DNA from 3 places in the Psychrobacillus sp. FJAT-21963 genome. Region 1 is predicted to be linked to each of the others. Evidence: riboswitches for the same ligand, from Rfam matches in the RefSeq annotation. Region 1 holds a riboswitch; each other region holds the start of a gene.

What was found. Region 1 has a riboswitch for lysine ahead of AN959_RS17850 (Na+/H+ antiporter NhaC family protein). Riboswitches for the same ligand answer to the same signal wherever they lie in the genome.
Region 2: it holds a riboswitch for lysine, as region 1 does, so the genes downstream of both, AN959_RS13700 (aspartate kinase) here and AN959_RS17850 (Na+/H+ antiporter NhaC family protein) in region 1, are expected to answer to the same signal.
Region 3: it holds a riboswitch for lysine, as region 1 does, so the genes downstream of both, AN959_RS13210 (transporter substrate-binding domain-containing protein) here and AN959_RS17850 (Na+/H+ antiporter NhaC family protein) in region 1, are expected to answer to the same signal.

The regions. Positions count from the first base shown of each region.
Region 1 covers NZ_LJIY01000009.1:254,649-265,858, reverse strand. The annotation lists gene AN959_RS17910 (NAD(P)/FAD-dependent oxidoreductase) at 1-88, opposite strand, end outside; gene AN959_RS17905 (iron-sulfur cluster assembly accessory protein) at 319-681, opposite strand; gene AN959_RS17900 (DUF2225 domain-containing protein) at 863-1,558, shown strand; gene AN959_RS17895 (NifU family protein) at 1,581-1,814, opposite strand; gene AN959_RS17890 (YuzD family protein) at 1,898-2,230, shown strand; gene AN959_RS17885 (NAD(P)/FAD-dependent oxidoreductase) at 2,356-3,423, opposite strand; gene AN959_RS17880 (YuzB family protein) at 3,550-3,786, shown strand; gene AN959_RS17875 (TIGR01457 family HAD-type hydrolase) at 3,816-4,580, opposite strand; gene AN959_RS17870 (DUF86 domain-containing protein) at 4,567-5,028, opposite strand; gene AN959_RS17865 (DUF3055 domain-containing protein) at 5,114-5,380, shown strand; gene AN959_RS17860 (YutD family protein) at 5,401-5,745, opposite strand; gene lipA (lipoyl synthase) at 5,760-6,695, opposite strand; gene AN959_RS17850 (Na+/H+ antiporter NhaC family protein) at 6,815-8,386, opposite strand; lysine riboswitch at 8,492-8,675, opposite strand; gene yunB (sporulation protein YunB) at 8,718-9,497, opposite strand; gene AN959_RS17840 (bifunctional UDP-sugar hydrolase/5'-nucleotidase) at 9,546-10,907, opposite strand; gene AN959_RS17835 (sulfite exporter TauE/SafE family protein) at 10,929-11,210, opposite strand, start outside.
Region 2 covers NZ_LJIY01000006.1:24,998-36,207, forward strand. The annotation lists gene trxA (thioredoxin) at 159-473, shown strand; gene uvrC (excinuclease ABC subunit UvrC) at 526-2,316, shown strand; lysine riboswitch at 2,355-2,534, shown strand; gene AN959_RS13700 (aspartate kinase) at 2,686-3,903, shown strand; gene AN959_RS13705 (YslB family protein) at 3,954-4,370, opposite strand; gene AN959_RS13710 (succinate dehydrogenase cytochrome b558 subunit) at 4,663-5,274, shown strand; gene sdhA (succinate dehydrogenase flavoprotein subunit) at 5,323-7,083, shown strand; gene sdhB (succinate dehydrogenase iron-sulfur subunit) at 7,086-7,862, shown strand; gene AN959_RS13725 (thioesterase family protein) at 7,990-8,433, shown strand; gene AN959_RS13730 (LuxR C-terminal-related transcriptional regulator) at 8,500-8,730, shown strand; gene AN959_RS13735 (MarR family winged helix-turn-helix transcriptional regulator) at 8,808-9,266, shown strand; gene racE (glutamate racemase) at 9,277-10,074, shown strand; gene rph (ribonuclease PH) at 10,147-10,911, shown strand; gene AN959_RS13750 (XTP/dITP diphosphatase) at 10,908-11,210, shown strand, end outside.
Region 3 covers NZ_LJIY01000005.1:148,333-159,542, forward strand. The annotation lists gene tatC (twin-arginine translocase subunit TatC) at 1-17, shown strand, start outside; gene tatA (twin-arginine translocase TatA/TatE family subunit) at 118-318, shown strand; gene AN959_RS13170 (TraB/GumN family protein) at 455-1,621, opposite strand; gene AN959_RS13175 (heme oxygenase) at 1,841-2,179, shown strand; gene AN959_RS13180 (MarR family winged helix-turn-helix transcriptional regulator) at 2,412-2,846, shown strand; gene AN959_RS13185 (MFS transporter) at 2,843-4,033, shown strand; gene AN959_RS13190 (copper resistance D family protein) at 4,083-5,171, opposite strand; gene AN959_RS13195 (copper resistance protein CopC) at 5,175-5,705, opposite strand; gene AN959_RS13200 (amino acid ABC transporter ATP-binding protein) at 6,096-6,830, opposite strand; gene AN959_RS13205 (amino acid ABC transporter permease) at 6,850-7,605, opposite strand; gene AN959_RS13210 (transporter substrate-binding domain-containing protein) at 7,666-8,511, opposite strand; lysine riboswitch at 8,639-8,822, opposite strand; gene AN959_RS13215 (cytosine permease) at 9,116-10,516, shown strand; gene AN959_RS13220 (SLC45 family MFS transporter) at 10,892-11,210, shown strand, end outside.

The DNA of each region.
Region 1 (11,210 bases):
CATCTGTACCTACTAATTTCTGAAGGTTAACTACAGTAGATAATCCACCATAACCTGCACCTAATACTAGAATTGTTGGTCTTTTCACGAAGATCGCAACCACCTTTAATATATTTTTTATAAGATACTTCTGATTATACATCAAGAAATTCTTTACTTTTGTCTAGTTTACGACAAAAAAACTCTTAATTCCTATATTAGACCTTTTAGCATACTATTTCAATACATTGTTACCTTATTGTAAATTTGAGAATTTACTGAAAATTAACATTTAAAAAAGAGCATTTTCTTCGGTAAGAAAATGCTCCCTGCTTTAAATTAACAGTTCTCAGGTGTTCCTTCTTTTTTTGCAGTTCTAAACGACGAACCACATCCGCAAGATGCGATAGCGTTCGGGTTTTCGATGGTAAACCCACCACCCATTAGTGATTCTTTATAATCTATTGAAGTACCATTTAAGATAGAAGCATCTTCTGGTGAGACAACAATATCAATACCATGCTGATGTAGCTCTATATCTTCTTCCGTTTTATCCTTTTCAAAACCCATTCCGTAAGAAAGACCGCTACATCCACCACCATTAACTGCAATACGAAGCAAAGATCCTTCTTCTCCGTTATGCTTCATCATTTCCTTTACGCGGTAAGCTGCCGCTTCAGATAATATTACTACTTCTGCCATCTGAATCACCTTTCCTTCCTATTCTCTATCATATCAATGTTTTTACTATCTAGACAAGGAAAACCGCTTGAAGAATTACATCGCTTTTCGTAAACAAATAAAGTATAATAGAACTATTCAAGAAGCCACTAAATGCAGTATAATAGAACTACTTAAGTCATGAGCGAAAAGAGGAAACATCATGGAAATTACTCCGTATTATCAAAAAGATATCGAATGTTTGCACTGCAAAAAGAAATTTAAATCTACAAAAGTACGCTCAAAATTTATTAAAGTAGAAAGTCATGAAACGGACTTTCAACCTATTTATCAAAATAAGGAAGTGAACCCACTCCTCTATAATATTTTTGTTTGTGAGCATTGTGGGTTTTCTTTTACAGAAGATTATACGAAATACTTTGCCCCTGGAGTAAAAGACATTATTCAAACAGAGGTTGCTAATAAATGGGTTCCCCACTCTTTTGGAGAGGTAAGAACGCTGACAGAAGGAATCATGGCATATAAACTTGGAATACACTGCGGTACCTTAAAAAAAGAAAAATTTATTAATATAGCAGGTTTGGCACTTAGAACTGCTTGGTTATACCGTCTTCAACAAAATCATGAGCAAGAGCAGCGTTTCATGAAGATAGCACGTGATCGATATGCCGATTCATACTCAAACGATGATTATAATGGCACACAAATGTCAGAAACTCGTGTGCTCTATTTAATAGCAGAATTGTCTCGAAGAATTGGTGATATCGAATATGCTACAAGATATTTTTCAAAAGTAATTGAAAAACAAAGTACATCTATCGAACCAAAAGTAATTGAAATGGCAAAAGAACGTTGGCAAGAAATACGTGAGAACAAAGAAAAAGAAGCCTTAATGTAAGGCTTCTTTTTAAAATGTCTTATTAAAATACTTGTTCTACTTCTACTACACCTGGAACTTCTTCCAATAGTGCACGTTCAATACCTGCTTTTAATGTAATCGTTGAACTTGGGCAGCTTCCGCAAGCTCCTAAAAGGCGTAGTTTAACAATACCGTCTTCAACGTCTACAAGTTCACAGTCTCCCCCATCACGAAGTAAAAATGGGCGTAATTTATCTAAAACTTCTTGTACTTGTTCATTTATTGTATCTGTCATATCTATCGACTCCTTTCGCTATAATCATTATAATGTGAAGTAAGAAAAAAATCCAATAAAGAATTCGAAGGAGAACTGTTCATATGACAACTCAAGCAATTAATATAGAAATCTTCGGTGCTGATATAGTTTGTGCAAGTTGCTTAAATGCACCATCCTCTAAGGATACATACGAATGGCTACAAGCTGCAATCGATAGAAAATTTCCAAATCACCAAGTAACATTCACTTATATCGATATTGAAAAGCCAATTGAGAATGAAAAACATCAAACCATTGCTAATAGAATTGCTGATGACGAATTTTTCTACCCTCTTGTTATGCTCAATGAAGAAATCATTGGTGAAGGATATATTCAATTAAAACCAGTATATGCAGCCCTTGAGAAGTATGGCTATGTTAGTGAAAAAGAATAGCAATAGATTTATAGATCGATTCACCAATTCATAAATTTTTAAAGCTTCGAAGTGTTGATACTACCAACGCTTCGAAGCTTTTTAAAGTTCAAATATTCTCTTGTAGCAGAGGTTTCGAAAAGCACTTATCCATTGTGTCGCTTATACATCCATAGCAATCCTGATTTCATTAGTCTTGCGATACGACCTGTTACAGAAATATCTGCTAAGTAAGCAAATCCCTGTTTTTTACCAAGAGAGCCCATAAAGCCTTTAAGCTTAATTTCAGGCATGTTCTCTGGAAGAGCTTGTCCCTTCCAACGTGCTTGCAATACTTTTACAATCTGTTCTGCTTGTTCTTCCGCAAGTTGCGCACTTGGTGCAAAAGGAAGTGAAGCACAGTCCCCTACGACAAATACATTTTCGTAGCTTGGTAAATCATGATACTGTGTTAAAATGACACGACCCGATTTGTCTTTTTCGCCTGGTAATGCACGTACCGGTGCAGCAGGTTGAATTCCTGCAGTCCATACTACAACGTCTACAGGAATAACTTCTTGATGATTGTATAATTTATTTGGCTCTACCTTTGTAATATTCGAGTTGCTTACAACTTCTACATCATTAGTGTCAAACCATTTTTTTACATACTTACTTAATCGTTCAGGAAAATCTCTTAATACACGTTCACTACGATCAAAAAGTTTGATCCTCAAATCTGGACGACTTTCACGAAGTTCACTTGCAAGCTCAATACCGCTAAGTCCCGCACCAACAATCCCAACTACTGAACCTGAAGGAAGTCCACCTAGTTTGTTGTATGTATCACGAGAACGCCCGATTGTCTGAATGCTATAAGTAAATTCATCTGCACCAGGTACACTATGATACTTATCTTCACACCCTAGACCTATAACTAGATCGTCGTATCCGACAGCTTGCCCATCTTCTAATAAAACTTGTTTACTATCTACATCAATTTCTAAAACTTCTCCATACTTTATCGTTAACTTTCCGCTTTCCGGAAATGCTACTCGAATTTCTTGATCAGAAGCTGTACCAGCTGCTAACGCATAAAACTCAGTCTTTAAACTATGAAATGGCGTTCGGTCAATTAATGTGATTTCTACATCATCTGGTAAGTTATTTGGCAATAAACGAAGTAAAATACGCATATTACCATATCCTCCACCTAACAATACTAACTTTCGCATATTATATCCCTCATCTCTAAATGTCACTTCAAATTATAAATGATTGTGATGGATTTCACAATAAGACTTCTACATTGACGAATGAATAAAAAAAGAGTAGCATGACGAAGTAGTGAGGTGACAGCTATGAATCCAATGGTTGAATTTTGCATAAGCAACCTTGCAAATGGTTCACAAGAAGCTTATGATATTTTAGAACAAGATCCGAATTTAGATGTATTAGATTATGGTTGTTTAAGCTATTGCTCATTGTGCTCTGAAACTTTTTTCGCTATTGTCAACGGCGACGTTGTCGAAGCAGACACTCCAAGTGAACTTGTTACAAACATATATAAATACATTGAGGAAAATCCTTTATTTTAAAAGACTGCGAGCAATATCGCAGTCTTTTTTTATATTATCCATTCACATAATGATTCTAAAAAATACGTTGGTTGAGCAATTTTTTGTCGTACTTCTTCCGTACTGTTTACACCACTATTTACATGCACTGTATGAATACCCATATTAATGCCTGTTAAAACATCTGTAAGATAATTGTCACCAATCATAACCATTTCTTCTTTTTTATACCCAAATTGTTTTTGAATATACTCTAGCATAAATGGCTGTGGTTTTCCCATAAACAAAGCATCCACCCCAGTGGAGTATTCCACCAATTTAGTAAAAGCACCATTCCCAGGAAGAAAACCCCTTTCGCTAGGAAATGCGTGATCACTATTCGTTGATAAGAAAGCAGCTCCTGCACGAACTGAAAGACAAGCAATTGCAAACTTCTCGTAATTGATTTGTCGATCGATTCCCATCACAACAACTTCTGCTAAATCATCTGTTCGCATAATTTGTTTAGACTCTAGTGCATCTTGTAAGCCACTTTCTCCTATCATAAAAACAGATTTTCCTGGAAAATGTTCTTCTATATAATTAGCAGCAGCAATTGATGAAGAGACGATATGATCCGTTTCCGTGTGAATATTCATCTTTGCAAGCTTTTGCTGTAATTGTTTTTGAGTCATGGATGAGTTATTCGTCACAAAAAAAGGTTCTATACCTTTTCCTTGTAAATAGTGAATGAATTCAACTGCCTCTATAATCGGCGTTTCTCCTCTATAAACTGTGCCATCTAAATCTAAACAGTATGCCTTATAATTGGACATTGGAATCCTCCGGTAAAAATGCAGAAACTGGGCCAAGTTCATTCACTAAGTAGTTTTCTACTTTCACTGGAAATTCCTTCAAATAAGTAATGTTTGATAAGAGAACTTTATATAATTGTGTATCATTGACTGAGTGAAAATCACGGACAAGTACTTTTCTAAATTCGATAACCTCTTTTAAAGGAGCATCCATTTCTGCTGTTATAACTTTTTCATCCGTCAAAATATCAATAATATCATCATAACCACCTGGGTCTCGCATAATGAACCCATCGATCATTGAATTGCCCACATCAATAATAGACTCAATAATATTATGACCTACACGTTCAAGAGCCAATTTTGAGATTTGGTCATTGTTCCAATCTGTTTTAGTTTCCAATAAATCAAGTAAAGTTTTCATGTGAGTTAAAGTAGTTGCGATTTTTTTTCGATCAACAAAATACATCGAAATGCCTCCTAGTTTTTGTTCAGTTGATATTGTCTTCTATTCTATAGTACCATAATTGAGAGGTAGGAAGGAGTGTCACAAGATGGAACGGTTTTTCTTATATGATGATGTGGAAGATACTAAAACAAGATTTGTAGGATTCACAGGCGAATCACAACGCTATGACTTAGCTGTCCTACAAAGCTCTCGTTTTTTTGGTAAAGTTCTTGTGATGGATATCCAATACGGAAGAGCTGCAATACTTGGACCAGACGATTTGGAAGAACCAGGATATCTAGAACACGTATTTAATAGAACAGAAGAAGAAGCTAAAGAATTAAGAGATTACTTGAGTGAATTACTCAACTAAAAAACCTTGAGTCTAGATCATCATTGATGATCTTGCTCAAGGTTTTCTTGTATCTGTTCAACTGTTTCAACAACCGGTACTACTTTAGGTGCCACTCCAGTTTTCTTTACTAAAAAATAGGCACAACCAAAGTTACAATACTCATATAAATAGTCTTTCATTGTACTTATTTTTGTATCAAATGTAGCTTTATGGTTTCTATCTTCAAAAAAGCCCTTTAAACGAAGCTGACCATAGCCCCAGTCACCCATTATAAAGTCATATTTGGACAATATTTCACTATATCTTTCTAAAAAAGCTTCTTCCTTAAAAGCTTCTCGGTAATCTTCTATGACTTCATACGTATATCCTTCTGCAATAATCATTTGATCACCATCCATTAGCTATTTTGAGTAGCTAGTAGTTCCTCACCTTGTGCTTGTCTTTGTTTTGCTGCAGCATTTACTTGCTCATCCGCATGATAACTACTTCTTACAAGTGGACCAGCTTCACAGTGAGAGAATCCTTTACTCATTGCTATTTTGCGAAGTTCACCAAATTCAGCTGGTGAATAATACTTTTGTACTGGTAAATGTTTTTTCGTTGGTTGCAAGTATTGACCGATTGTCATAATGTCTACGTTATTTGCACGTAGGTCATCCATAACTTCTAAAATCTCTTCATGTGTTTCTCCTAATCCTAACATTAAAGAAGACTTCGTAGGTATATTCGGTTGCATTTCTTTAGCGCGGCGCAACAGTTCAAGTGAACGGTCATATTTTGCTCTTGCACGAACTCTTGGAGTTAAGCGGCGTACCGTTTCAATATTATGGTTTAAAATATCTGGTTTCGCATCCATAATATTACGAATGTTTTGCTCAATCCCACCCATATCAGAAGGTAACACTTCAATAGTTGTAAATGGATTTTTCCGACGAATCGCACGAATAGTTTCTGCAAAAACTTCTGAACCACCATCTTTTAAGTCATCACGGGCAACAGCTGTAACAACAACATGCTTTAAGTTCATAATAACTACCGAATCTGCTACACGTTCAGGTTCTGCTAAATCTAGCTCATTTGGAAGACCTGTTTTAACTGCACAAAAACGGCAAGCACGAGTACAAACTGCTCCAAGAATCATAAAAGTAGCTGTTCTCCGTGATCCCCAACATTCATGAATATTTGGGCATCTTGCTTCTTCACAAACTGTATGTAAATTATTTTCACGCATTAACTTTTTAAGACCTTTATAGTCCTCATTTGTATTTAACTTTATCTTTAACCAATCTGGTTTACGTTGATGCTCTGATTTCGTTGGTTTACACGATGTCACTTCATATCGACCCCATTCTTTAAACTAACTACACTGTTGTCAATGTAACATATTATTTTAATTCAAACAACCTTCTCATTCCTAGTTTAACGCATGATTATAAAAAAACAGAGCTAGTTTTAGCCCTGTTTAAAGTCTTCTTTTTTTGATTTAAAATTCCACACTAAAAACAACATGATTAGGATCAATACAACCGATACGAATCCTATAATAACAGATCCAGTTAAACCTAATATTAAATAACCGAAAGCAGCTATTACAGCGCTAATTATGGCATATGGCAATTGTGTCATGACATGATCTATAACATTTACACCAGCCCCTGTTGCTGACATTATTGTTGTATCAGAGATTGGTGAACAATGATCACCAAAAACTGCTCCTGCTAAAACAGCAGACAATACAGGAAGCAATAGCTCGGGTTCTATTGCCATGATAATGCTAGCACCAATAGGGAGTAATATTCCGAAAGAACCCCATGATGAACCTGTTGCAAAAGCCATGATCGCTGTTAGGACAAATAGTAAGACTGGAATTACTCCAACCGGTATATTGTTTTCAGCAACTAAGTTGGCTAAATATTGGCCAGTTCCAATAGTTTCGATTAAAAATGATAATGACCATGCAAATATTAAGATGAATATTGCTGGTAACATGGAACTTATTCCAGTAACTAAAGCTTTCCAAATAAAATTAATCTTTGCTGTTGGATTATATTTTAGCTGACGTAAGTATAATAATACAGCGAGTATTGTAGCTAATAGTCCACTAATAAATAAAGAAATAGGAACATCCGTATTTTCAAAAACTACAAATATATTGAGTTCTTGATTTGAGTTTTGATAACCTGTCCAAAACATAGATACTAGTGTTATCACAATTAATGTAATTATTGGTAATAACAAGTCCTTAACTTCTCCATATTTGTTTTCTGGAAAATTACCTTGTAGCTCACCTGGATTAGGTTTACTTGTGTCGAATAACTTCCCTGTTTCTTTTGCAATCTTTTCGTGCTTCCTCATTGGCATTAAATCAAAGTCAGTCCACGCCATAAAGAAAACGATGGCAAGGGTAGCAATAACATAAAAGTTCATAGGAGCCATTAACATAAAAGCCTCAAGAGGTGTATAGGAAGTAACCGCATGAGTTGCAAAAATAACACCCAATTGGCTTATTAAAAATGCTCCCCAACTTGAGACGGGCGCTATTACACATACTGGGGCAGATGTAGAATCAATAAAATAAGCTAATTTTACTCGCGAAACGCGATGACTATCAGTGATAGGTCTAGCAATTTGGCCAACTGCTAAGGCATTAAAATAGTCATCTACAAAGATAATTATTCCTAGAAACGCTGTAAGTAATTTGGAGCCTCTTCTAGTTTTAATTCGTTTAACAGCCCAAGCCGCAAAAGCTGTGCTTCCACCAGACAAACCAACTAAAGCAGTAATAATACCTAAAAATAAGATAAATAATAAAATGTAAATATTAGATGTGTTTAAACCTTCATCCCAAAAAGATACTTTAAATGATTCCCATAGCAATAGTAAAGAATCTATCGGGTCAAAGCCTTCTACTAAAAGAGAGGCAGATACAATACCAACTCCGAGTGATAATAAAACTCTTTTCGTTACAAGAACCATAATGATTGCTAATAATGGTGGTAGTAAAGAAAATATAGTACTTTCCAAAATAGTTTCCTCCTTTTCAGGCGGAGGCACAGAACAGTAAACAAAAAGGCCAACCAAAAAGAATGGCTGGCCTCTACTATAGAATTCAAGATTATACTTTCATTCATACTCTGTAGCTCACCATTTATATGATTCCATATAAATGGCAGTGTTATTCCTCTTTAAAATAACCCCAACTAAATGTTATAGGACATGAACATTTAATTTCGGCATTGCTTCCTTTCCTAAACGATCTACGTTGTCATCCTCACGTATAGTACTATTAAGCAATGCAGCCTCTACCTATTCATTTTGCATCTATTACTTTAACATCAAAAGTAAGCTCTTGCAATCATTCTTGTTTTGGTAATGGATTTATTGGTACTTCGACAGAAGGAGGGTTTCCACCTTCCCCTTTTGTATATATTTGTGGAACTTGACCTTGTATTAAACCCATCGCGACCGGAATCCTTTGTTCGACCGTACTCATCTTACTGGCAAGTGGAACAATTATTTGAACGTTTACTTTTAATAGAATACTTATCTCTACAAAAGCATTGTTTATTCCAAACTCATCAATACTTTGTTCAACGGTTGATTGAACGTTTCCAATCACATGAAATCGAATGGGAATCTTTGGACCTAAGTTTCCGATTAGGGGTATATTAGCTGCCTGCCCCATTGGTACAAAAAATACGACCCCACCTTGATCTTCCATTGTTTGTTTATCATACTCAATATCATCTAAATAAGGTAAGCTTGATAGATTACCCTTTTCCGCTTGCTCTAAATGAGATTGTACTAAACTTTGGGTATCAGACAAAACTCGATTAATTATTTCCGTGTTAAATTTTGTCGTCACCATATTATTAGCACTTTCGGATGGAACATGCTCAATAATGTCATTTACATCTAACACATTAGCAATTCTAGTGTTAATCGCTTTACTTATCACCATGGAAGCAATTTTGTTCGTTTGTACCTCTGCATATTGCAGATAAGTTGGAGTTAAGCGAGCATTGATCCAATAAAACAAACCCGCTACAGAAAGGATAAAGCAAGCTAGAAAAATGGCTAATTTACGCTGCATATTTAAAAACTTGATTCTTTTCTTTTTACGATAGAACAACAAAAAAAAATCCCCCTAGTTATTTATATGTAACTGGAGGATTTTAAATGACTATATTTCATTTTTTTGACCGTACCACTTTAACACGTCCCGTATGAATTCAGGCATAAAATACTGCTTCGTCGCAAATTTAAAGGCTGGAAAGAAATAGCCAAACGTGAACATATCTAGTGTTGCAAGATAATAGGTTTTTTCAAGTTTTACGAGTTCTCCTTTTACGTATACATCGCCTTCTTCATCCTCGTATAGTTGGTTAAATTGTATAGCACCCAAATATTTCCCTCTGAATCCTAAACCTTTTACTTCAAGAAGTGGCCACTTTTCATTTTTGGATAACTCAACGGTTTCCATCAATTCTGCTCCAGTTAAACTTACAACACATGGATTAATGGGATGAGGAAGAAGTCTATGCAAATCACCAGCAGTAACAATCCCTTTTTGTAAATCGGTTAAGAAAATGCCTGCTGGGAACATGGCACAATCAGCTCCTGTAAAAGCTAGTAATGCATTAGCAAAGAAATCAGACATACTTGATGAATGGAACCAATCTTTCTTTAATAATGTTTGATTCGCAAAAAGTGGGTAAGCTAGTTTGCTTTTTCCAATATGCTCCCAAGTTTCTAATTGTTCCGCATTATTCTCAGGGATTTGCAGCGTTTCTATTGGATAAAGAACAGCTTTTTTAGAAGTAACTTCCCTAAGGTTATGGTCAAATTCTATTGTAACTTTCCCTACAAAGGCTCCATACTTGCCAGCAGCGGCCTGCAGCGTACCATTCAGCATTTTTCCCTCATCAAAAAAATGATGTGTGTGAGCGCCAAAAATTACATCAATTTGCGGTATTTCCTCTGTAATTATTTCGTCTTGGGACATACCAAGGTGTGACATACATAGAATGATATCTACTTTATGCCGTATTTCTTCACAAACTTCTTTTAGTCGATTAATCGGCTGCTGAATATGCCAACCTAACTTTTCATAATAAATTCCAAAGTCTGCTGTAGCAGCTACAACTCCAATATGAATTCCAGAGGCAGTTTTGTGAATTTTATATGGGAGTATCCATGATGGAATGATGCCATATTGATCTGTAAAGTTCGAAACAACCACTTCAAAATTTGCATTAGCATACATACTGTCTAATTCTTCATGACTAAGAGTAATACCTTCATTATTTCCAATGGTGACATAATCATAACCAGCTTCATTTAGTAAATCTACATTTCCTCTTCCCAAAGTACCTTCAGTAAAGGTATTAGATCGATCAATATGGTCACCAATATCTAAAATGAGATATGAATCATGTCCTTCATGCATTTTTTGTCTATCGGAGAGAAACTGATGTATAGTCGGCCAGTTTTCTAAATGACTATGCAAATCATTTGTATGATAAATATGAATAGTTTCTCTCAACATAAACCCACCTTTTTGATTTTACATAAGACCAGCTATAATGGATCGAACTCCTAATAATAGCAAAATAATTCGCAAAGCAACGACAAGCGTATCCGAATTAAGTTTTTTATTTAATCTGGCACCCAATTTCGCGCCAATATAAGCTGCAGGAATAACTGGTATCGTATAAAGCCACGGCACATTTCCAAGGGAGATATGCGTTATAGAATTGATGATGGAAGATAAAAATACCATAAACATAGACGTAGCCACTGCCACATGTGGTGGAAATAAAAATAAAAGGATCATAGCAGGAACAAT
Region 2 (11,210 bases), on a different contig from region 1:
ATTTTCTATATGTTGTTTGGAGGCTCCTCGATCTCCCGCTAAAAGCGACTGGTAAGCTTCGAAAATCAAATGCTTCAACAGGTGTAAGCTAATATGTAGAAGTAGCAATATGAGTCTGCTATAATCTATCTATAGTTAACCAAAGGAGGAATTTTTTTATGGCAATAGTTCACGGAACAGATCAAACCTTCTCTCAAGAAGTGGAAAAAGGATTAGTATTAGTAGATTTTTGGGCAACATGGTGTGGCCCTTGTAAAATGATTGCTCCTGTTTTAGAAGAAATGGATGCTGAAATGAGCGATAAAGTAAAAATCGTAAAAGTAGATGTAGATGAAAACCAAGCAACTGCAAGTCAATTTGGCATTATGTCTATACCAACTTTAGTATTATTTAAAGATGGGCAACCAGTAGACAAAGCAGTTGGTTTCCAACCAAAAGAAGCATTAGTTCAATTTGTAGAAAAAAACGCATAATATTAAACCGGGTGTCCTGAATGGTGCCCGGTTTTTTTAAACAGGTGATAATATGAATGATTTGATTCAACAGAAGTGTGCAATTTTACCAGATCAACCTGGTTGTTATTTAATGAAGGATCGACAAGGTACTATTATTTATGTCGGTAAAGCTAAGATACTAAAAAATCGTGTGCGTTCTTATTTTACTGGATCTCACGATGGAAAAACCCAAAGACTTGTTCAAGAAATAGTTGACTTCGAATATATCGTTACATCGTCTGAATTAGAAGCATTAATACTCGAGCTTCATCTTATTAAAAAACATGACCCAAAGTATAATATCATGCTAAAGGACGATAAGACGTACCCATACATTAAAATTACAGCTGAAAAGAACCCTAAACTTATTATTACAAGACAGGTTAAAAAAGATAAAGGGAAATATTTTGGCCCCTATCCTAATTCTCACGCCGCTCATGAAACAAAAAAGCTATTGGACAGATTATATCCATTACGTAAATGTCAGAAAATGCCTAATCGTGTTTGCCTATATTATCACATGGGACAATGTCTAGCACCATGCGTGAAAAAAATAGAGGAATCCACTTATAACGAAATAATTCAAGAGATATCTAGCTTCTTAAATGGCGGACATACAACTGTGAAGAATAATCTGACGGAAAAAATGAATGCTGCTGCCGAAAGCTTAGAATTTGAGCGTGCTAAGGAATATCGAGATCAAATATCTCATATTGAACAAGTGATGGAAAAACAAAAAATGACAATGAATGACTTTACTAGTCGAGATGTATTTGGGTATTTCGTTGACAAAGGGTGGATGTGTGTCCAAGTATTCTTTGTTCGACAAGGGAAGTTAATCGAAAGGGATGTTTCTTTATTTCCTATTTATCGTGATCCAGAGGAAGAGTTTCTAACATTTTTAGGTCAGTTTTATGCAAAACCCGAACATATCAAGCCAAGAGAAATTTTTGTGCCAAATAGTACAGATTTGCATTTAGCAACTGAATTACTAGAAATGAAAGTTATAATACCTCAAAAAGGAACCAAAAAGAATTTAGTAGATCTCGCAGAGAAAAATGCAGTGTTGGCTTTGAATGAGAAATTTCATCTTATTGAGAGACAAGAAGAACGTACTATTGGTGCTGTAGAAGAATTAGGCGACTTAATGGGTATCGCAATTCCAAGTCGAATTGAAGCTTTTGATAATTCGCATATACATGGAACGGATGCAGTATCAGCAATGGTTGTTTTTGTTGATGGTAGAGCATATAAAAAAGATTATCGAAAATATAAAACAAGAACAGCTGCCAAACATGATGATTATGGAGCGATGCGTGAAGTAGTAAGAAGAAGATACACAAGAGTTTTAAAAGAAAACTTGCCTTTGCCTGATTTAATCATTATTGATGGTGGAAAAGGTCAAATAGAGGCTGCACGAGAGGTTATCGAAGATGAATTAGGATTAGATATTCCTATTGCAGGTCTTGCGAAAGATGGAAAACATCAAACTTCCCAGTTGCTATTTGGAGATCCCATGGAAATTATAGCGATGAAACGAACAAGTGAAGCGTTTTACCTATTACAGCGAATACAAGATGAAGTACATCGTTTTGCAATTACATTTCATCGACAACAGCGTGGAAAACATACAATTGCTTCTTCATTAGATGGTATCGAAGGAATTGGGCCAAAGAGAAAGACATTATTATTAAAGCATTTTGGTTCCATTAAGAAAATGCAAGCGGCTAGTAAAGAAGAATTCATGGAGGCAGGGCTTCCTGAAAAGTTAGCAGATATAATGATCGCTCATTTTCAGAAAAAGTTATTGTCTTCTGAATAGTCTTATGTTATGGTTGAAACAATTTAATATTCACTTTAAGTGAAGATAGAGGTGCGAATTGACAAGAGTACTCAGCAGAAGGATGAAAAGATCCTGTGATGGTTGAGGAAAGGGTCGTTCGCCGAAACATAGAAAAGCTTTTCCTTTTCTTATGTTGGTTCTGCATTTAATAAATGTAGAATTGTCAGAATGCAATATTCTGGAGGGCTATCTCACATGGACAATTCTTTTGACCGTGTATGGGACAAAGCTTTTCACAATATGTGAGAAGCTTTTTTTATTCAGTTATCGTCCCAACTCCAGCGCCTTATTATGATGCAAACATAGGCGGTTGCATTGATAGATAATGAAATAAGGGAGAAGATGTTCATGAGTAAAATCGTAATGAAATTTGGTGGTACTTCCGTTGCCACTACAGAAAAAATTGCTAACGTTGCTAGAAGAATTCAAATGGAGAAAGAAAAAGGTAATGAGGTTGTAGTAGTTGTCTCAGCTATGGGAAAATCTACAGATGAACTAGTGGATTTGGCGAACGAGTTATCGGATGCACCATCAAAAAGGGAAATGGATATGCTTCTATCAACAGGAGAACAGATCACCATGTCTCTATTGGCCATCAAATTAAGTACTTTAGGAATAGATGCAATTTCTTTAACTGGATGGCAAGCAGGATTACAGACAGATGATGTACATAGAAATGCCAAAATCCTTACGCTCGATCCTTCCAAAATTTTGGACAATCTTTCGGAAGATAAGGTAGTGATTGTTGCAGGTTTTCAAGGTATTTCCACACAGGGAGACATTACAACGCTCGGTAGAGGTGGCTCAGATACCTCCGCAGTGGCAATTGCAGCTTCTATCGGGGCAGAAATTTGTGATATCTACACAGATGTAGATGGAATATATACTTCAGATCCCCGATATATCAAAAATGCCCGGAAACTGGAGCAACTTGAATATGATGAAATGTTAGAACTTGCCAACTTAGGTGCAGGTGTATTACATCCAAGAGCAGTTGAATTTGCAAAAAACTACAAGATACCATTACGTGTACGCCCAAGTTTTAGTGAGGAAGAGGGTACAATTTTAAAGGAGGAAGTCGATGTGGAAAATAATTTAGTTGTTCGAGGAGTTGCTTTTGAATCCGATATAGTCCGTTTAACAATCGAATATGAAGTACCGTTTAATGGGTCTTTAGCTTCTATATTTACGACACTTGCAGCAAATCATATAGATGTTGATATAATCGTGCAGTCGATAGTGGACGGTGTAAAACCAGCAGTTTCATTTTCTATCAAAAAAGAATCATTAGCGGAAGCGATTACGGTGTTGGAATCCAATAAACAAAATCTTGGCTTTACATTTGCTGACTTTGAAGTAGGTCTGGCAAAAGTCTCGATCGTTGGCTCGGGTATGGTTTCTAATCCCGGTGTTGCTGCCCAAATGTTCGATCGTCTTCGAAAAGAAAATATTCCTGTGAAGATGGTAAGCACATCAGAAATAAAAGTATCTGTCGTCGTACCTCAAACGGATATGATTTCAGCGGCTAATGCCTTACACAATGAATTTGGTTTAGAGTTTGCATAACAAACAAAAAAGCAATGTACGGTTTTTTTGTACATTGCTTTTTTGCATCATTATAAAATAGTAGTTTTTAAGTCCCATTTAACTTGAAAAGTGACGATTCCATTTTTCTTTTGCTGTTCGTCATAGCATTCTGTTAAATAACCACCAATTTTCTGCTGTTGTTCAGCTAAAAAACCAGCTTCTAATCGATGACTTCTGCCTTTCCCGCTTTGTGGCAAATTTAAGGTTTGTAAAGTATAAAAAGCGGAATCTTTTGTCGTTTTTTCTAAAACTAAAATTCCCCAACCTGCTTCTTGAAAGAAAGAGGAGGCCTCTTCCATCGAATATAGGGGAAATTTGCGGGCTAGGTCTTTCCCTGCCCAATATAGAATATCTTTTTCATGTTTTCCGAGAATAGAAGCAAGAACGTGATCGCGTATTAATTCATATCCAAAGGAAGTTACATGTGAATGTTCCTTTTCATCCAAGTAGCAACCCTTCTTTCTAAGCTAAATTCTAATAATCTAGTTTATTTTATCATAAAAAAATTTCACTTGGTAAGGGTATATAGTATGTGAAAAAATAGTCTAATCATTATAGGGAAATGAATCATTTTACATTTTGAATAGTGGGAAAGAAATCTTGACGCTCTAGAGTGTTGAGAGTACAATGGATATGTCATAAATTCGAAACATGATGATGTGAGTACGGAATGAATCCTATTGTTCTATTACAATAGTAATCATTGCGTCAATTGTAAATCTGAGGGGGGTAACTGTTTTGTCGAAAGATCGCGAATTTTACTGGCGCCGACTACATTCACTATTAGGAATTATTCCTGTTGGATTGTTTTTGACGCAACATTTGATCATTAACCATTTTGCTACTAAAGGACCAGAAGCATTTAATGGGGCAACACACTTTATGGAGAGTCTTCCATTCTTATTATTCTTGGAAGTCTTTGTAATTTACTTACCGTTGATGTTCCATGCATTTTACGGGGTTTATATTGCATTTACTGCAAAAAATAATCCGAAAAACTTTGGAACACTTCGTAATTATTTGTTCATTTTACAACGTTTCACTGGAATCTTTCTTGTTGTATTCATCGCTTGGCATGTATTTGAAACAAGATTCCAAGCAGCTATTGGAGCGAAAGAAGTTAATTTTAACATGATGGTTGAAATTTTATCAAACCCATGGATGTTAGGCTTCTATATAGTAGGTGTAATTTCTGCTACCTTCCACTTAGCAAATGGTATTTGGTCATTCCTTGTAAGCTGGGGAATTACTCAATCTGCAAAATCACAACAAATTGTTACTTATGTAACATTAATAATCTTCCTAGCGTTATCTGTAGTTGGTGTACAAGCTCTTCTTGCGTTCGTATAAGATCCTTCTACACGTTCAACTACTATTAAAATGAGGAGTGAGATTGACATGGCAAAAAGTAAACTTATTGTTGTCGGTGGTGGATTAGCCGGATTAATGGCAACAATGAAAGCGGCCGAAGATGGTACGCATGTAGATCTATTTTCATTAGTTCCTGTAAAACGCTCACACTCTGTTTGTGCACAAGGCGGTATTAACGGGGCTGTAAATACAAAAGGTGAAGGAGATTCACCAGCAGTACATTTAGATGACACTGTTTATGGCGGAGACTTCTTAGCAAACCAAGGTCCAGTAAAAGCAATGACTGATGCTGCACCTGGAATTATAAATTTATTTGATCGTATGGGTGTAATGTTTAACCGTACACCTGAAGGATTATTAGACTTCCGTCGTTTTGGTGGTACATTGATGCACCGTACAGCGTTTGCTGGTGCAACGACTGGTCAACAACTTCTATATGCTTTGGACGAGCAAGTACGTCGTTTCGAGGTAGACGGTCTTGTTACAAAATTCGAAGGATGGGAATTCCTTGGAATAATTAAAGATAGCGAAGGTGTTTGTCGCGGTATTAAAGCACAAAACCTTAAAACTATGGAAATTCGTGCTTTCCGTGGAGATGCTGTTATCATGGCTACTGGTGGTCCTGGTATTATCTTTGGTAAAACAACTAACTCTATTATTAACACTGGTTCTGCAGCTTCTATCGTTTATCAACAAGGTGCATATTATTCAAACGGGGAATTTATACAAATTCATCCTACTGCAATACCTGGTGATGATAAACTACGATTAATGTCAGAATCTGCACGTGGTGAAGGTGGACGTATTTGGACTTACAAAGACGGTAAACCTTGGTACTTCCTTGAAGAGAAATATCCTGCCTACGGAAATCTAGTTCCACGTGATATTGCAACACGTGAAATTTTCGACGTATGTGTTAACCAAAAACTAGGTATTAATGGCGAAAACATGGTTTACTTAGATCTTTCACATAAAGATCCTCATGAACTAGATGTTAAACTTGGTGGTATCATTGAAATTTACGAAAAATTCACTGGTGATGACCCTCGTAAAGTTCCAATGAAAATCTTCCCAGCTGTTCATTACTCTATGGGCGGACTTTGGGTTGATGAAGATCAAATGACTAATATTCCTGGTTTATTTGCTGCAGGTGAATGTGATTATTCACAACATGGTGCTAACCGTTTAGGAGCTAACTCATTACTTTCTGCTGTATTTGGTGGAAGTGTAGCTGGTCCTAATGCAGTTAAATATATGAGAAATCTTGATTCTCATGCAGAAGATATGGATTCTACTATTTTCGATGCAGAGGTTCAACTTGAGCAAGAGAAATGGGATAAAACGTTAGCGATGAAAGGTACTGAAAATGCTTACTTACTTCATAAAGAGTTAGGTGAGTGGATGACTGATAATGTAACGGTTGTACGTTACAATGACAAACTTGAAGCTACCGATAAAAAAATCCAAGAATTACTAGAGCGCTACGAGAATATCAATATGGATGATACGCAAAAATGGTCAAACCAAGGCGCTTCATTTACTCGTCAATTAAAAAATATGCTATACTTAGCACGCGTTATTACGATAGGTGCACTAAAACGTAATGAAAGTCGTGGAGCACATTACAAACCAGATTTCCCAGAACGTAATGATGAGGAATTCTTGAAAACAACAATGGCTAAGTTTGATCCAGCTACTGGTGCTCCTGTTATTTATTATGAAGAAGTAGATGTATCACTTGTTCCACCTCGTAAACGTGATTATTCTTCTACGAAAGGAGAAAAATAAAAATGGTTACAGCGACAGAAACAAAAAAAGTTGCTTTTGAGATTCTCCGCCAAGATACTCCTGAATCTACACCGTATTGGGAAAAGTTCGAAGTGAACTATCGTCCTAATATGAACGTTATCTCTGCCTTAATGGAAATTCGTCAAAATCCAGTCAATGCTGATGGAAAAGCGACGTCTCCAGTAACATGGGATATGAACTGTCTAGAGGAAGTATGCGGAGCTTGTTCAATGGTTATAAATGATAAGCCACGTCAATCATGTTCAGCACTTGTTGATCAATTGACTCAACCTATTCGTTTGGCACCAATGAAAACATTCCCAGTAGTTCGTGACCTTCAAGTTGATAGAACTCGTATGTTTGATTCTTTGAAAAAAGTAAAAGCATGGGTTCCAATTGATGGATCATACGAACTTGGAGAAGGTCCTCGTATGCCGGAACGTAAGCGTCAGTGGGCGTATGAATTATCTAAATGTATGACTTGTGGTGTTTGTTTGGAAGCTTGTCCTAATGTTAATAGCGGTTCTAACTTTATTGGACCAGCACCACTTTCACAAGTACGTTTATTTAACGCTCACCCAACAGGTTCTATGAACAAGGATGAAAGATTAAACGCAATTATGGGAGACGGAGGCCTTGCAAACTGTGGTAACGCACAAAACTGTGTAGTTGCATGTCCAAAAGGTATTCCGTTAACAACATCCATTGCAGCTTTAAACCGTGATACAACTGTTCAAATGTTCAAAAACTTCTTCGGAAGCGATCACATGGTCGATTAATTGTAGAAATCGTTTTCTAAGAGCACTATAAAGTAAAATCTGTGTAGAATTTAGTATTCTATGCAGATTTTTTATTTTTTTGCTATAATAAATGAATTAATATTCAGTTATTAGGAGGATGGTTTATATGAGAGCTAGTTACATAGAAGATATAAAAAGTTGGGAGCAGGAATTTACTTTTTATTCAGAAGTAAGTGTTCGTTTTTCAGAAACAGATATGTTCGGACATTTAAATAATACGGTGACTTTTGCGTATTTTGAGTATGCACGTATTGAGTTTCTAAAACATATAAAGTTAATGAATGATTGGCTAAACCCTACTAATGAAACCATCCCAGTTGTTGCTGATTTGCAATGCGATTACTTGAGACAAGTGTTTTTCGATGAAAAGCTTCGGATTTATGTGAAAATCAATTCTGTAGGTTCTTCATCCATAGATATCCATTATATGGCTAAAAATGTGAAGCAGGAAATCGTCTTCACTGGAAGAGGTACGATGGTACAAATTGATAAAAAAACAGGAAAAGGATCAAAATGGTCCGAAGAAAAATTAAAAGTTTTTAATAAGTAGGCATCACTAGCCGTCACCTACTTTCCCCATGCTACATACGTTAGTAGAAGAGTGGATAGGGGGGCTATGGCATTGTATGATAGTAATCAGCATCGATCAATACTGACGAGCAGGGAACGTCAAATATTTCAGTTATTAGTAGAGGATTATTCTACAAAAGAAATATCTGTACAGTTATCTATAAGTGAAAAAACAGTAAGAAATCATATTTCCAATACGATACAAAAATTAGGAGTATCGGGTAGGTCACAAGCGATTGTCGAATTATTACGATTAGGTGAACTATCGTTGAATTAATTAGAATCCTTGCCATTTTCCTCAGAACACGTCACAATAATAAATAGAACGTAATGTTTTGAGGAGTGAAGGATTAAATGGCAGATGAAACAAAAAATGCACACCATGATCATCAAGAGGTTGCTTTTTTAGAAAAAGAACTTAGACATATATCGGGCATCATCAAGCAAAAAGGGCGTCAAATTTTAAATGCCTATACAATAACTCCCCCACAGTTTGTGGCACTTCAATGGCTCTTGGAGCAAGGAGATATGACAATTGGCGATTTATCAAATAAAATGTATTTAGCTTTTAGTACAACGACCGATTTAATCGACCGGATGGAAAGAAGCGAACTGGTTCAAAGAATTAGAGATGATCAAGATCGTCGTGTAGTGCGAATACATTTATTAAAAGAAGGCGAACGTATCATTGAAGAAGTAATAGCTAAAAGACAAAATTATTTAGAAGACATACTAAAACAATTTAACAAAGACGAAGTAGCAAATCTATCTACATTATTAGAAAAATTACATCAAGAGATGAAAAAGAACTGAGGAATTAAAAGTGAAAGCCCCGATTGGCGTTATAGACTCTGGAGTTGGCGGTTTAACAGTCGCAAAAGAAATTATGCGACTTTTGCCGAATGAAGAAATTATTTATATTGGTGATACTGCAAGATGTCCATATGGACCGCGTTCAAGCGGAGAAGTACGTAAGTTTACATGGCAATTAGCAACTGCCTTATCTAAAATGAACATTAAAATGCTGGTCATTGCTTGTAATACAGCAACGGCCGTTGCACTTGATTCTTTAAGCAAAAAAATGCCCTTTCCAGTAATTGGTGTTATTTTTCCAGGCGCACGTGCGGCGATGAAAGCTACAAAAAAAAATGAAATTGTAGTCTTAGGTACAAGCGGTACAATAAAAAGTGGGGCTTATGAAGAGGCTATAACTGCTCTGAATTCATCGAGTAAAGTTATACCGCTTGCATGCCCTACTTTCGTGCCTCTTGTGGAAAGCAATGAGTATGAAGGGGAATTTGCCCGTAACATGGTATTTAACACGTTATTACCATTGCAAAATGAACAATTTGATACGGTCATCCTTGGATGTACACATTACCCTTTATTACAAAAATACATAGAGGAAGCTGTTGGCCCTCAGGTAAAGGTGCTTTCCTCGGCAGAGGAAACAGCACAGGAAGTATTAGAGTACTTGGATTATCATCAAATGCATAATCCACTTTCGGGTAACAAGCAGCCAATATTCTATACAACTGGCTCTATTCCAATCTTTAAGACAATTGTCGAGAAGTGGTTAGTACTGCAAAATGCGGATGTAAGAACAATTTCATTTACATGACCCTGTTAACTTGAGAATCCTCGAATAGCGGGGTCTTATTTTGCTTGATGAGTAATAAAAAAGGAGAAGTATATGACAACAAGAACTGATGGTAGAAATGTAGATCAACTAAGGGATATACAAATAGAAACAAATTATTTAATTCATCCAGAAGGCTCCGTATTAATAACAGTTGGACGAACAAAGGTCATTTGTAACGCAACGATCGAAGATAGAGTGCCACCTTTTTTAAGAGGACAAGGTAAGGGCTGGATTACTGCAGAATATTCTATGCTTCCACGAGCTACGCAATCTCGTACACAACGAGAAGCATCAAAAGGTAAAGTAACAGGTCGTACGATGGAAATACAACGTCTAATAGGACGAGCGTTGCGTTCGGTAGTCGACCTAGAAAGTATTGGTGAAAAAACTATTTGGATTGATTGTGATGTTATCCAAGCGGACGGAGGAACTAGAACAGCTAGTATAACAGGAGCATTTGTTGCTTTAACGATTGCACTTGGTAAATTGTATGAAGAAAAGAACTTGCCAGTATTTCCTGTGCGTCATTATTTAGCAGCGACAAGTGTTGGAATTATTGATAATGTTGGTGTTGTATTAGATTTAAACTACGAGGAAGATTCTTCAGCAGCGGTGGATATGAACATTGTTCAAACAAGTAGTGGAGAGTATGTGGAACTACAAGGCACTGGGGAAGAAGCAACTTTTTCGAAAAAAGAGTTATTGGAACTGCTTGAGTTTGGAGAGATTGGTATTCAACAACTAATGAGTGTTCAACGAAATGCACTTGGAGAGTTGGCCAATAAAATCGGTGATAAAGGTCAGGTGTTAGAATGAAAAAAATTATTATTGCAACAAAAAACAAAGGAAAAGCAAAAGATTTTGAAGCACTATTTGGACCACTTGGCTATGAAGTCTTAACTTTGCATGATGTTGCGGAAGATATGGATGTAGAAGAAACTGGCACTACATTTGAAGAAAATGCATTGTTAAAGGCGACAGCCCTAGCAGAGCGTTTACAAACGATTGTCATAGCTGATGATAGCGGATTAGAAATTGATGCGTTAGACGGACGTCCAGGCATCTATTCTGCACGATACGCAGGAGAAGAAAAAAGTGATGAAGCAAATATCGTT
Region 3 (11,210 bases), on a different contig from region 1:
TAGAAAATGAAGTCTAGGGCTTAATTTCTCCTAAGCGTGTTATACTAAAGATAAGTTTACTACTGCATACACATCGCCATTGGAATAAATGTAACATACTATAAGGAGGAACAATCCATGCCAAACATCGGCGTACCAGGTTTAATAATCATTCTAATCATCGCATTAATCGTCTTTGGACCATCTAAACTTCCTCAGTTAGGAAGAGCAGTAGGTCAAACGTTAAAAGAATTTAAAAACTCCACTAAAGACATCGTTGACGATGTTACAGAAGAATTTAAATTAGAAGAAAATACAGACGCTAAAAAGAAAATATAATGTGGCAAACCAGCTATTCTATGAATAGTTGGTTTTTTATTTCCTTTATTTAAGATGAAATAATATCCACTCCTAACCCATTACAAAAAAATAAAACCTCCTTTCCTTGCCATTTAGCAAAAAAGGAGGTTTTACATTATAGATTATTAAAAAATACCCGAATAACATCTGCCCCACCAATAAAAGTTCCGATTGATCCTACTAAATTAGTTAAAACAACTACTAGTAAAATTCGTGTAACCTTATTGCGCCAAAACCCTTTTATCGTAAAAACATCTTCCGAAAGATTTTCAAAATCCCCTACATTTGGGCGTCGGAAATAAGCCTGAACTATTCCCGAAACCCATCCCGACGCTATTAAGGGATGTAATGTAGTTATTGGAGCTGCAATAAAGGCAGAGAGTATAGCAAGCGGATGTCCAAAAGCAATTGCAGCACCGATGGCAGCAAAGCTTCCTGTCCATATTACCCAGCTCAAAGCCTGATCCAAGCCCGCAGTTGGATTTGCAAAGAAGGTGTAAACAACTATGGCTATTAAAAGCACTGGTATTACCCACCCAAGGATTTTAGGAACAATCGATTTCGGTGGTACTTGATTGAGTCTTTCCAAATCATGTTCTTTATAAATTTCTTTCGAGATACCTGGAACGTGAGCCGCACCTAATACCGCAACTACTTTATCCCCAGGAGCTTCTTTAATTTTTTGTGCCAAGTACTGATCCCTTTCATCAATTAAAGGAGTCTTAAGTTTTGGAAATGATTCTGTAAACTCTGCAAGAACTGCATTGAGCGTATCCTGTGATTTCATCTTTTCTAATTCTTCTTCTGAAATTGTTTCTCTGCTAAAAATACTAAAGAATACGGAGGAGAGCAGCTGTGCCTTACCAGACCATCCGAGATTATGCCAAATACGAGAAAACGTAGTTTGTATGTTCCGATCTGCAAGCACAAGATTAGCACCAGTTTCTTTGGCAGACTCAATTCCTTGAATCATCTCTTGACCTGGTTTTATCTCAAATTGCTTTGCTAAACGGTTTTGAAAAGATGATATTGCTAGATTCATCAGAAGCAATGTCGCTTTCTTTTCTTTAATGACTTTAAAAATATCCGTTTCTTTCCATTTACTTCCGTCCATAACAGATTGATATCTTTGTTCATCTAACTCAATACAAACAGAATCTGGTTTCTCTGCTTCTATTACTTCTTTCACTTGCTCCGCACTTTGTTTGGAGACATGTGCTGTTCCGATCAAAATCAATTCTCTGCCATCTAAATTTATGCGAGTAATGTTTTCTTCTTTCACAAAATTCTTCCTTCATAGAATATATTTCTTCTGCGTATCCTCTATTTACGGATTACGAAAAGACTGTCTATTATTAATAATGGATTAGATTAAGATAAATATCAATTAAGTTTTACTGTTTAGAGAGGAAAATTTTTGGGCTGCGCGTCCTACAAGGTGAAACACATAAAAGATGGTATACTGTTTTTATCAAATAACTCGAAAAGGAGTAATGGCTACATGTATATTGTCACAAACAAAATTAAAACAAAACCAGGCTTTGCTGAAAAAATGGCACCTAATTTCACTAAACCAGGTGCATTACAACAAATGGAGGGTTTTGTAAAAGTAGAAGTAACAATTACACAAAACCTTACAGAATATGATGAGTTAAATGTAAATATGTATTGGGAAAACCTTGAGAATTTCGAGGCTTGGAAAAACAGTGATGCCTTCAAAGAATCGCACAAACGACCAAATTCCGAATCAAAATCTACTTCTCAAGAATCACCACTTCTAGGAAGTGAACTAGTTATTACAAAAGTTGCCTCTACAATTGAAGCCCTCCCATCTAAATAATGATAATTAGCTCCTACTTAACTGTTCTCTTACGGTTAAGTAGGAGCTTTTTTGTTAATTTATTATAATAAACGGATATTTTAAAGATGCGGGAGCAACATAGAAATAAATTACATTTACATAGCTATTTTATAAAAGGTCTTTTCAACTCATTAATTCTCTGTTATATTAAATTAGTTACTCAAGATAACTATTATCATGGGTAACTAATTTATTTTAGGAGTGTTAGATTATGACTACGTATCGTGAATTTTTTCGTCAATTTTCACTTTTGTACCGTCCTTTTGAGCATCATTTAAATTTACAACTGGCTAAACACGGCTTGTATCGAGCACAGTGGACCATCATATATTACTTATCCAATCAGTCTTCCGCTACACTTGTCGAACTTTCTAATTACCAAAATGTTGAAAAACCCACCGTCACAAGAACAATTAACCGTTTAGAAGAACTAAGAATTGTAGAACAAATGCCCAGTAAAGATAAACGCGAAAAAAGAATACAGTTGACCTTACTAGGCAAACAAGTATATGAAGAGGTTCGACTAACAGTAGATAAGTATGAACAGCATATTTTAAAGGGAATTTCTGAGTCGGATCAACTTAATTCAATTCGTTTGATGGAAGAAATACGAAAAAATATTTTAACGAAAGGTGAACACGAATGAATCAATCAAGAGCCAAACTATGGACGAAAGATTTTATTGTCGTATCGTCTATTAACTTTTTATTAATATTAATTTTTTATTTATTGATGGTCACAATAGCCGTTTATGCGGTAAATGAATACGAGGCTTCTACTAGTGAAGCAGGTTTAATAACAGGAATTTTTATCATTGGAACTTTAATTGGTCGACTTTTCATTGGTCGTCCTATGGAAGTTATTGGTCGGAAAAAAACATTATTTGTTGGTTTAGCTTTATTTACACTAACAACCTCTTTATATTATGTGAATTTCGGCTTAACTTTCTTACTAATCAATCGATTCCTTCATGGTTTAACTTTGGGAATAGCGAGTACAGCAGCCGGAACAATTGTTGCACAAATTATACCAATGTCTAGAAAAGGCGAAGGTATTGGTTATTTCAGTATGAGTTCTACGCTGGCAACTGCCATTGGACCTTTCATCGGAATTTATATGAGTCAACATACTAGTTTCCAAGTCATTTTCGGTTTCTGTCTAGCATTAGGAATGATTAGTCTCCTAACGTCCTTCTTCCTACATGTACCTGCAACTGAAAAGGTTATCAAAAACGAAGAAGCAAAAGGTTTTAAACTATCCAATTTTGTGGAACCAAATGCTTTACCCATCGCATTCATTATTCTAACTGTTGCATTTTGTTACTCCAGTGTTCTATCCTTTATTAATTTTTATGCGATAAAAATTGACTTAGTAGAAACAGCTAGTTTCTTCTTTATCGTTTATGCTGTAGCAATCCTTATATCTAGACCAGTTACTGGCCGCCTACTAGATATTAAAGGTGCAAACTACATTATGTATCCTGCTTTTATAATTTTTGGCGTTGGTATGCTTCTACTCAGTGTAGCAAACAATAGCTTCACTTTTTTATTAGCTGGTGTACTAATTGGACTTGGTTTTGGTAATATGCAGTCTACCACTCAAGCAGTGGCTGTGAAACTTACCCCACCCCACCGGATGGGGCTCGCAACATCTACATTTTTTATATTCTTGGATGCAGGTCTTGGTTTTGGACCATATGTTCTTGGTTTTATCATTCCCTTTACTGGATATAGCTTGCTATATGTTATTTTAGGAGCAGTCATTCTCCTTACTATTGCTCCATATTTTCTCCTTCATGGACGAAAAGAAAAAGCTAATTTAGCTACAGAGTAACAAAAAGAATAGGCTACCCTCTAATAAAACTTAGAGGATAGCCTATTTCTTATGTAATACTCAAAATTAACGCTAAATAACTTGAAAAGACAAATAGTATGCTTAAAAAGAAAGTTATCAAAGCTGGTGCTTTTTTAAGAAAAGCGTAAATAGTTAAGCCTATTAAAAGTATAGATAATACAAATAGAGAAAAACCTGTAGCATTAAATGCTAGTTCTACATGCATTACTTGAAGGTTTTGACCTTGATAGAAATAACTGAACAGTCTAGATGGCCCCTCATTTTTAAATGTATTTTCACTAGGGGGTGATTGATTGCTAAGTGCTGCAGTGACAGAAAAAATGAGTAGAATAATTAGGCTCTCTATTTTTGACCATGGTCTAGGGTTGAAGTTTGGATATTTTATTAATTTCTTTTTAACGAATAAGCTATTGATAGCTGCATATACAATCAATGGAATAATGAATAGATGTTTAATAAGCAGAAGTTGTCCATATGAGAGCATCCAGGTATCTGTATACGTTGCAAAATCCATTACGAACGTCATTAACCCTATTCCCGAAGCGATCGTAATAATGAAGCATACGATTGCTACTGGTGAAAACCATTTTAAAAACTTCAACCAGTTTGAAAATCCTTTTGAAAACCAACTAACTACAAGTAGAATACCCACCCAAACCGTTACCGCTGTAAAATGACTTGTATGAATGATAAACCCTTTTATGTACCCCACAGAGCTTGCATGACTTGCCCACCCAAACCCTAAAATTAAAAGGAAAGTGAAAGCAAGTCCTCCGTATGCATATAACTGATTCTTTTGATCATCAAACCAAAGAAGAAATATAAATAACATATTAGCTACGATGAATGTAAAAAACCACGCTTTTCCTATTTCAAATGTATTTAAGACCATTTGAAGTGTTCCTACAAAATTTTCTTCCTGATCTAATTGCAAGACAAGCAGCAAAATAGGAATAAACGAAAAAAGTGCAATTCCAACAGTAGCGATAATTTGAACCCTTCTTTGTACAAGAATCTCAGGTTTAAAAGAACTTGGAACAAGAGAAATAAGAAAACTACCTATCAAAATGGAGAAACAAAGGTATAATAGTACCTCACTAACAACAGTCATAAGCATCTATTATATCTTTCTACGTAACCAGAAGAAGACCCCACCAATGATAACAATCAATGCGACAACAATAATAGGAATTGTACTAGATGAAGATTGACTTTCTTCTGTTTGCTCAACTTGGTCTGTATTAGGTGCTGCTATAGTCTCTGCTTGTTCTACTTCCTCGTTCTCTGTTGTTTCCGCTGCAGCAATTTCTACAGTGAAAGGAACAGTTCCTTCAATTGGATGCCCATCTGCTCCAACGATATTCCAAGCGATTTCATAACTATCAGTCTCTAAAGGTATCGCTAAAGTTCCAATCATTTGATTTTCATTTACTGAAATATTTTCAACTGGAATTGACTCACCATTAGAATTCATTAATTCAAAGGTGCTACTTTGTTCTATTTTCCCTTCAAAAATGAGGGAAATCTCATTTAGTTCTTCTGTTACAACTTGCCCACTCTCAGGATTGGAACTCTCTAATCCTGTATGTGCCCAAGCTGAATTTGCAAAAGCAAACATGAAAATAAATGATACTAAAATTATTTTTTTCATGATAATCCTCCTTATTATATCTTTAACCTAGTATAGCTACTCTTTGTGAGGAAAGTATGAAATTACTTTCAACAAAAAAAGAGGTACATTAACAACCTCCTCATTTTTTAAAAGAACTATTCATTCTATTTTATTGGCAATGATAATTATACATTTTTTTTACGTTAACTTTCAGTGAGTAGTCCTGTACCCTTTAACAACACTAAGTTTTAACTAAGTCCTATATGTGTCACTCTATAAGTGTCTATTTTTAATCCCATACATTATGACGAGCTAAAACATTAGCCATTTAATAAAGGAAAATAAAAAAGGCTTCCCTTCTCATGTTGAAGGGAAACCAAATAATAATCAAGTATAATAATAAAATTGTCCTAAAAGGATATACAATTCTTATTTTAATGTACGCTTTAAAAACTCTCTCGTTCGTTCTTGTGTTGGATTATTAAAAATTTGTTCAGGGCTTCCTTCTTCTGCAATAACCCCTTTATCCATAAATACAACTCGATCGGAAACTTCTTTTGCAAATTCCATTTCATGCGTTACGATTAACATAGTAAGCCCTGTTTCGGCTAGTTCCTTCATTACTTTCAGAACTTCTCCCACCATCTCTGGATCCAGAGCGGAGGTTGGTTCATCAAACAGCATAACATCTGGTTCCATCGATAAAGCTCGAGCGATTGCAACACGTTGTTTTTGGCCACCTGATAATTGACTTGGTTTTGCATTCACATATTGGTCCATACCAACCACTTTCAAATATTTGAGTGCTTTTTTCTCTGCTTCTTCTTTAGACCGTTTTAACACTTTTACTTGCCCAACAACACAGTTACTTAACACATTATGATTATTAAATAAGTTAAATTGTTGGAAAACCATTCCTAGCTTTGTTCGGTAAGCATGGATATCATGTTTATCATCTAATATATTTTCACCATGATAAATAATCTGACCACCGCTTGGTTTTTCTAATAGATTTACGCAACGGAGAAGTGTGGATTTACCAGATCCAGAAGAACCTATGATGCATACAACTTCTCCCTTGCTCACGGAAAAGTCTATATCTCTTAATACTTCATGGTTACCAAAGGATTTATTTAAATGTTGTATTTCAATTACTTTTTCCATATTATCCACTCCTTCCTTTTTATAATCCCGCATTGTTTTTTGGTAGTGTGACTTGTGTTGGTTGACCAATCATACTGTAATTTTCAGGACCATCTAATCTTCTTTCAACATAACGTAAAATGATTGTCACCGTAAACGTCATAACGAAGTACAAAATACACGCAACAAAAAACGGCTCAAAATATTTGAAGCTGATTCCCGCAACGGTTTTTGTTTGGAAGTATAGTTCTGTAACACCTATTACATTCAGTACTGACGTATCTTTAATATTTATAATAAATTGGTTTCCTGTAGCTGGTAAAATATTTCGTACTACCTGTGGTAATACTACATGAAGCATCGTTTGTATATGATTCATACCGATTGCTTGCGCTGATTCAAATTGTCCTTTATCAATGGAAATGACACCACCACGAACAATCTCGGCCATGTATGCCCCCGTATTAATAGATACGATAAAAATAGCTGCAGCAGTTCTGTCCATATCCACACCAAAAGCTAAAGCAGACCCATAATAGATAACCATCGCTTGTACAATCATCGGTGTACCACGGAAAAATTCAATATACATCGTTAGAATTGCATTTACTATCTTCAAGAAAATTCGTTTTGCTTTTCGTTCTGGCATAGGGATTGTTCGAATAACTCCTGCCAGCAAACCAATAATGGCTCCAAAGATTGTACCAATGATAGAGATTAAGAGCGTCATCCCTGCTCCACGTAGGAACATCGGCCAGTTATTGGTAACCATTGATATTATATACTCAATGCTCATACTTATCCTCCTCAAAAATTAAACCGACTGCAAAGAGATGCAGCCGGTATCACTTCATCTTTATTCAGAAGCGGGTTGATTTTTAATGGCAGTATCCATAATGTTTTGACGATCTTCTTCTGAAATGCCCGCCAATATATCATTAATTTGTTTTGTTAAGTCACTGCCCTTTTTAAGTCCAACTGCAACTGCTGTTTCTTCTTCATCCGCAACAAATCCATCGGTAAATTCAACCATCGCAAAGTTTTCGTTCGCTGATGAAGCACTAATTCCTTCTGGACGCTCAGAAACATAACCATCTAGCATTCCAGATTCTAGTGCTACACGCATTGCAGGGAAGTTATCCATTGCTGGTTGTTTTTCTACACCTTTAATTTGATCTATTACGCCATAATGTGAAGTATTTAATTGTCCTGACACTTTTGCCCCGCTAAAATCTTGAATAGAAGTAGCTCCCTCATAAGGTCCACCTTTTTTAACTACCATTACAAAGTTAGACGTGTAATAGTTTTCAGAGAAGTCGATTGTTTCTTTACGTTCAGCTGTCGGTGACATCCCTGCAATAATTGCATCGATTTTACCTGACTCTAAGGATGGAACTAGTCCGTCCCATTCTGTTTTCACAATAACTAACTCTTTTCCTAATCCTTCAGCAATTTTTTTGGCAATTTCTACATCGTATCCACCTGCATATTCTGCATTGCCGTCAATTTTTACACCGCCGTTTGAATCATCTAATTGAGTCCAGTTGAATGGAGCATATCCTGCTTCCATACCAACTGTAAAAGTGTTGTCGTCACCTTTAGAAGATGATGATTCTGTATTTTCTGTATTACTTGACCCACATGCTGCTAAAAGCATCATGATAGACACGAACATTACTAAAACTATTAGTTTGTTTTTCATTCTATTTCTCTCCTTTTATATATGATTATGTTTTTAACTACTAAAAAAGGACAACTTACATAAAAAAAGACCTGAGATGAACTCAGGTCGCAATATGTATAGTTGCCCTAAATCCTCTACTTTTCCCAAATGAGATAGCACACCACTATAAACCGGGATGTTTATAGCGGACAGTCCTGTAGTTATTCACTACAGACCCAGCAAGTAATACCGAGAACTATTACAAACTTCGGCGACATTTCCTTCTCCCTAGAATCATGGCTTCTCAAACTCCACTAAGGACTGTTAAATATCGCGCCTCTACCCCACTACATAAGTGAGGTCGTATTTAATTATTGTCCATAGTCTACAATAAGAAATACTATCTGTCAATCATTCTAGAAGTAATAACAAGTTTCTGAATTGAAAATAATCTTTTAAAAGTAAATACATTTTTTCAAACGCTAAAGGAAATAATAAACTCTAGCTAACTAATCTCAATCGTTATTTTTAAAAAACGTTGGCATTACTGTTATAATAGGTTATGGATGAAGTGGTAGACGAATTTATCAAACAAATGGAAGTGAGTTGTTTTATGAATTAATACAAAAAAGGAGTTGATATTATGGGATCTGTCAAAGTCGCAGATCACAAAGTGTCAGAAGAAATGAAAGATGATTTTTCATTAGATCGAGTGCCTCGAGACCAGAGGAAGATGGGTTGGTTTAGTATTACCAATATCACATTTGGTATCGCAACGGCAATTTTTTATTTTCAAATGGGAAGCGTTATGGCACTTCAATTCGGGGCTATAAATGCTATCATATCCTCCATATATGCGATAATCGTTGCCGGTATACTCGGAACGTTCATAGCTTATCTATCAGCCAAATCCGGGATGAACGTTAACTTATTATCAAGAGGCGGAGGTTTTGGTTACATAGGTGCATCGTTAACCTCATTCATTTATGCAACAAACTTTATCATGTACTGTGCCTTTGAAGGCCTGATTTTAGTTTCCGCAGTTCACACCTTCTTCCCCGCCCTACCTGAATGGGCACTAATCATTTTCTTCGGATCTATTGTTATTCCATTAAATTGGTTTGGCATTAAACAACTAGATAAATTACAAAAATGGTCTTTACCGATTTTCGGTATTTTTTTATTGTGTGCCATCATAGTGTCTTTCTTCACTCCATCGGTTTATGAAGGAGCATTTTGGACGTATATGCCAGAAGGAGTGCAGGTGGGTGGCCAAGCTTTACTACTTTGTATAGGAATGCAGCATGGAATAATGGGTCTGACAGCTTTACTTTCTTCAGACTACGCGCGTTTTCTTAAGCCAAAGGATATTAAAATTGGTTCTTTAGCAATAGGTTTTATTCCACAAATTTTCTGTTTTGGAGTTATGGGTGGTCTTGGTATATGGTTCGGTGTTCGTTTAGGTGAACCAAATCCAGGTGTTTATATTGTTCTTCTCTTAGGTTTAGGTGGCGTATTATTCACTATGTTAACTCAGCTTAGAATTAACGTTACCAATATATACAGTAGTTCCCTATCACTTTCTAACTTCTTCGAGAACGTATTTAGATTTACACCAGGCAGACGATTTTGGGTTGTTGTCTCAGGTATTTGTGCAATAGGCTTGATGTTAGGTGGTATTGTGGATCATTTAGATACAGCCATGACATTCCAAGGAGTCTTTTTACTCGCTTGGGCATCGATTCTAGTTACGGATGCCATGATCGTGAAAAAACTATTAAAAATTGGGCCAGGTTATTACGAGGCTCGACACGAATATTTATATAAATGGAATCCTGTTGGAGTAGTATCTTTACTTATCTCAAGTGGTTTAGGTACGATAGCCGCACTAGGTTATATGGGATCATTTCTGGAAAGTACTGCGGCATTCTTCGCAGCACTTCTAGCAGCTATTCTCACCGTGATTTTAGCCATTTTTACAAAAGGTAAATATTATAGCAAAAAGCTTCCTAATGACATTCCTAAGGAAGATTATATTGCATAATAGTTAAAAGATTTTTTCTACCCGCAACTATTAACCATTCAATCAGCTTACCCTTCATTTTATTAACTTCCAGATAGCCTTTTCTTCGGCCTATAATTCGTTTTTATACTATATTCTCGCTTCTCTCAGGAGGTAGAGTTTATAGTAGGCTGGTTGCCTAATTGGTTTTACTCTACTTTTACCCTCAAAACTATTTATCCAACAACTCATAGGGTTATTTTGTTGATACAATATTACTAATGCACCTTGTAGTTCTACAGGGTGCATTTTTAATTAATTGATATCATTAACCCAGGACTCTTTACTTCCACAAAACCATATATATAAAGTGAAATATTTTTTACGATAATGATTTCTTTTTAGAGGGGGAATGCGATGAAAAAGATGTGGTTATTAGGGTTTGGTTTTTTTAGCATTAGTTTAGGATGGTCTTTATATAATGCGTTTGTTCCTTTTTTTCTGAACGACTTTCTTTCAAGTACTGCATTAATTGGTTTTCTCATGACAATTGATAATTATTTTGCACTTTTCTTACAGCCATATATAGGAAACAAAAGTGATCGCACACATTCACGCTTTGGTAGACGGATGCCATATCTATTAATTGGTATACCGTTAGCAGCTTTGTTTTATGCACTTATTCCCTTCCACACAAGTTTGACCACATTAGTGATTTTTATGGTAGGAATGAATA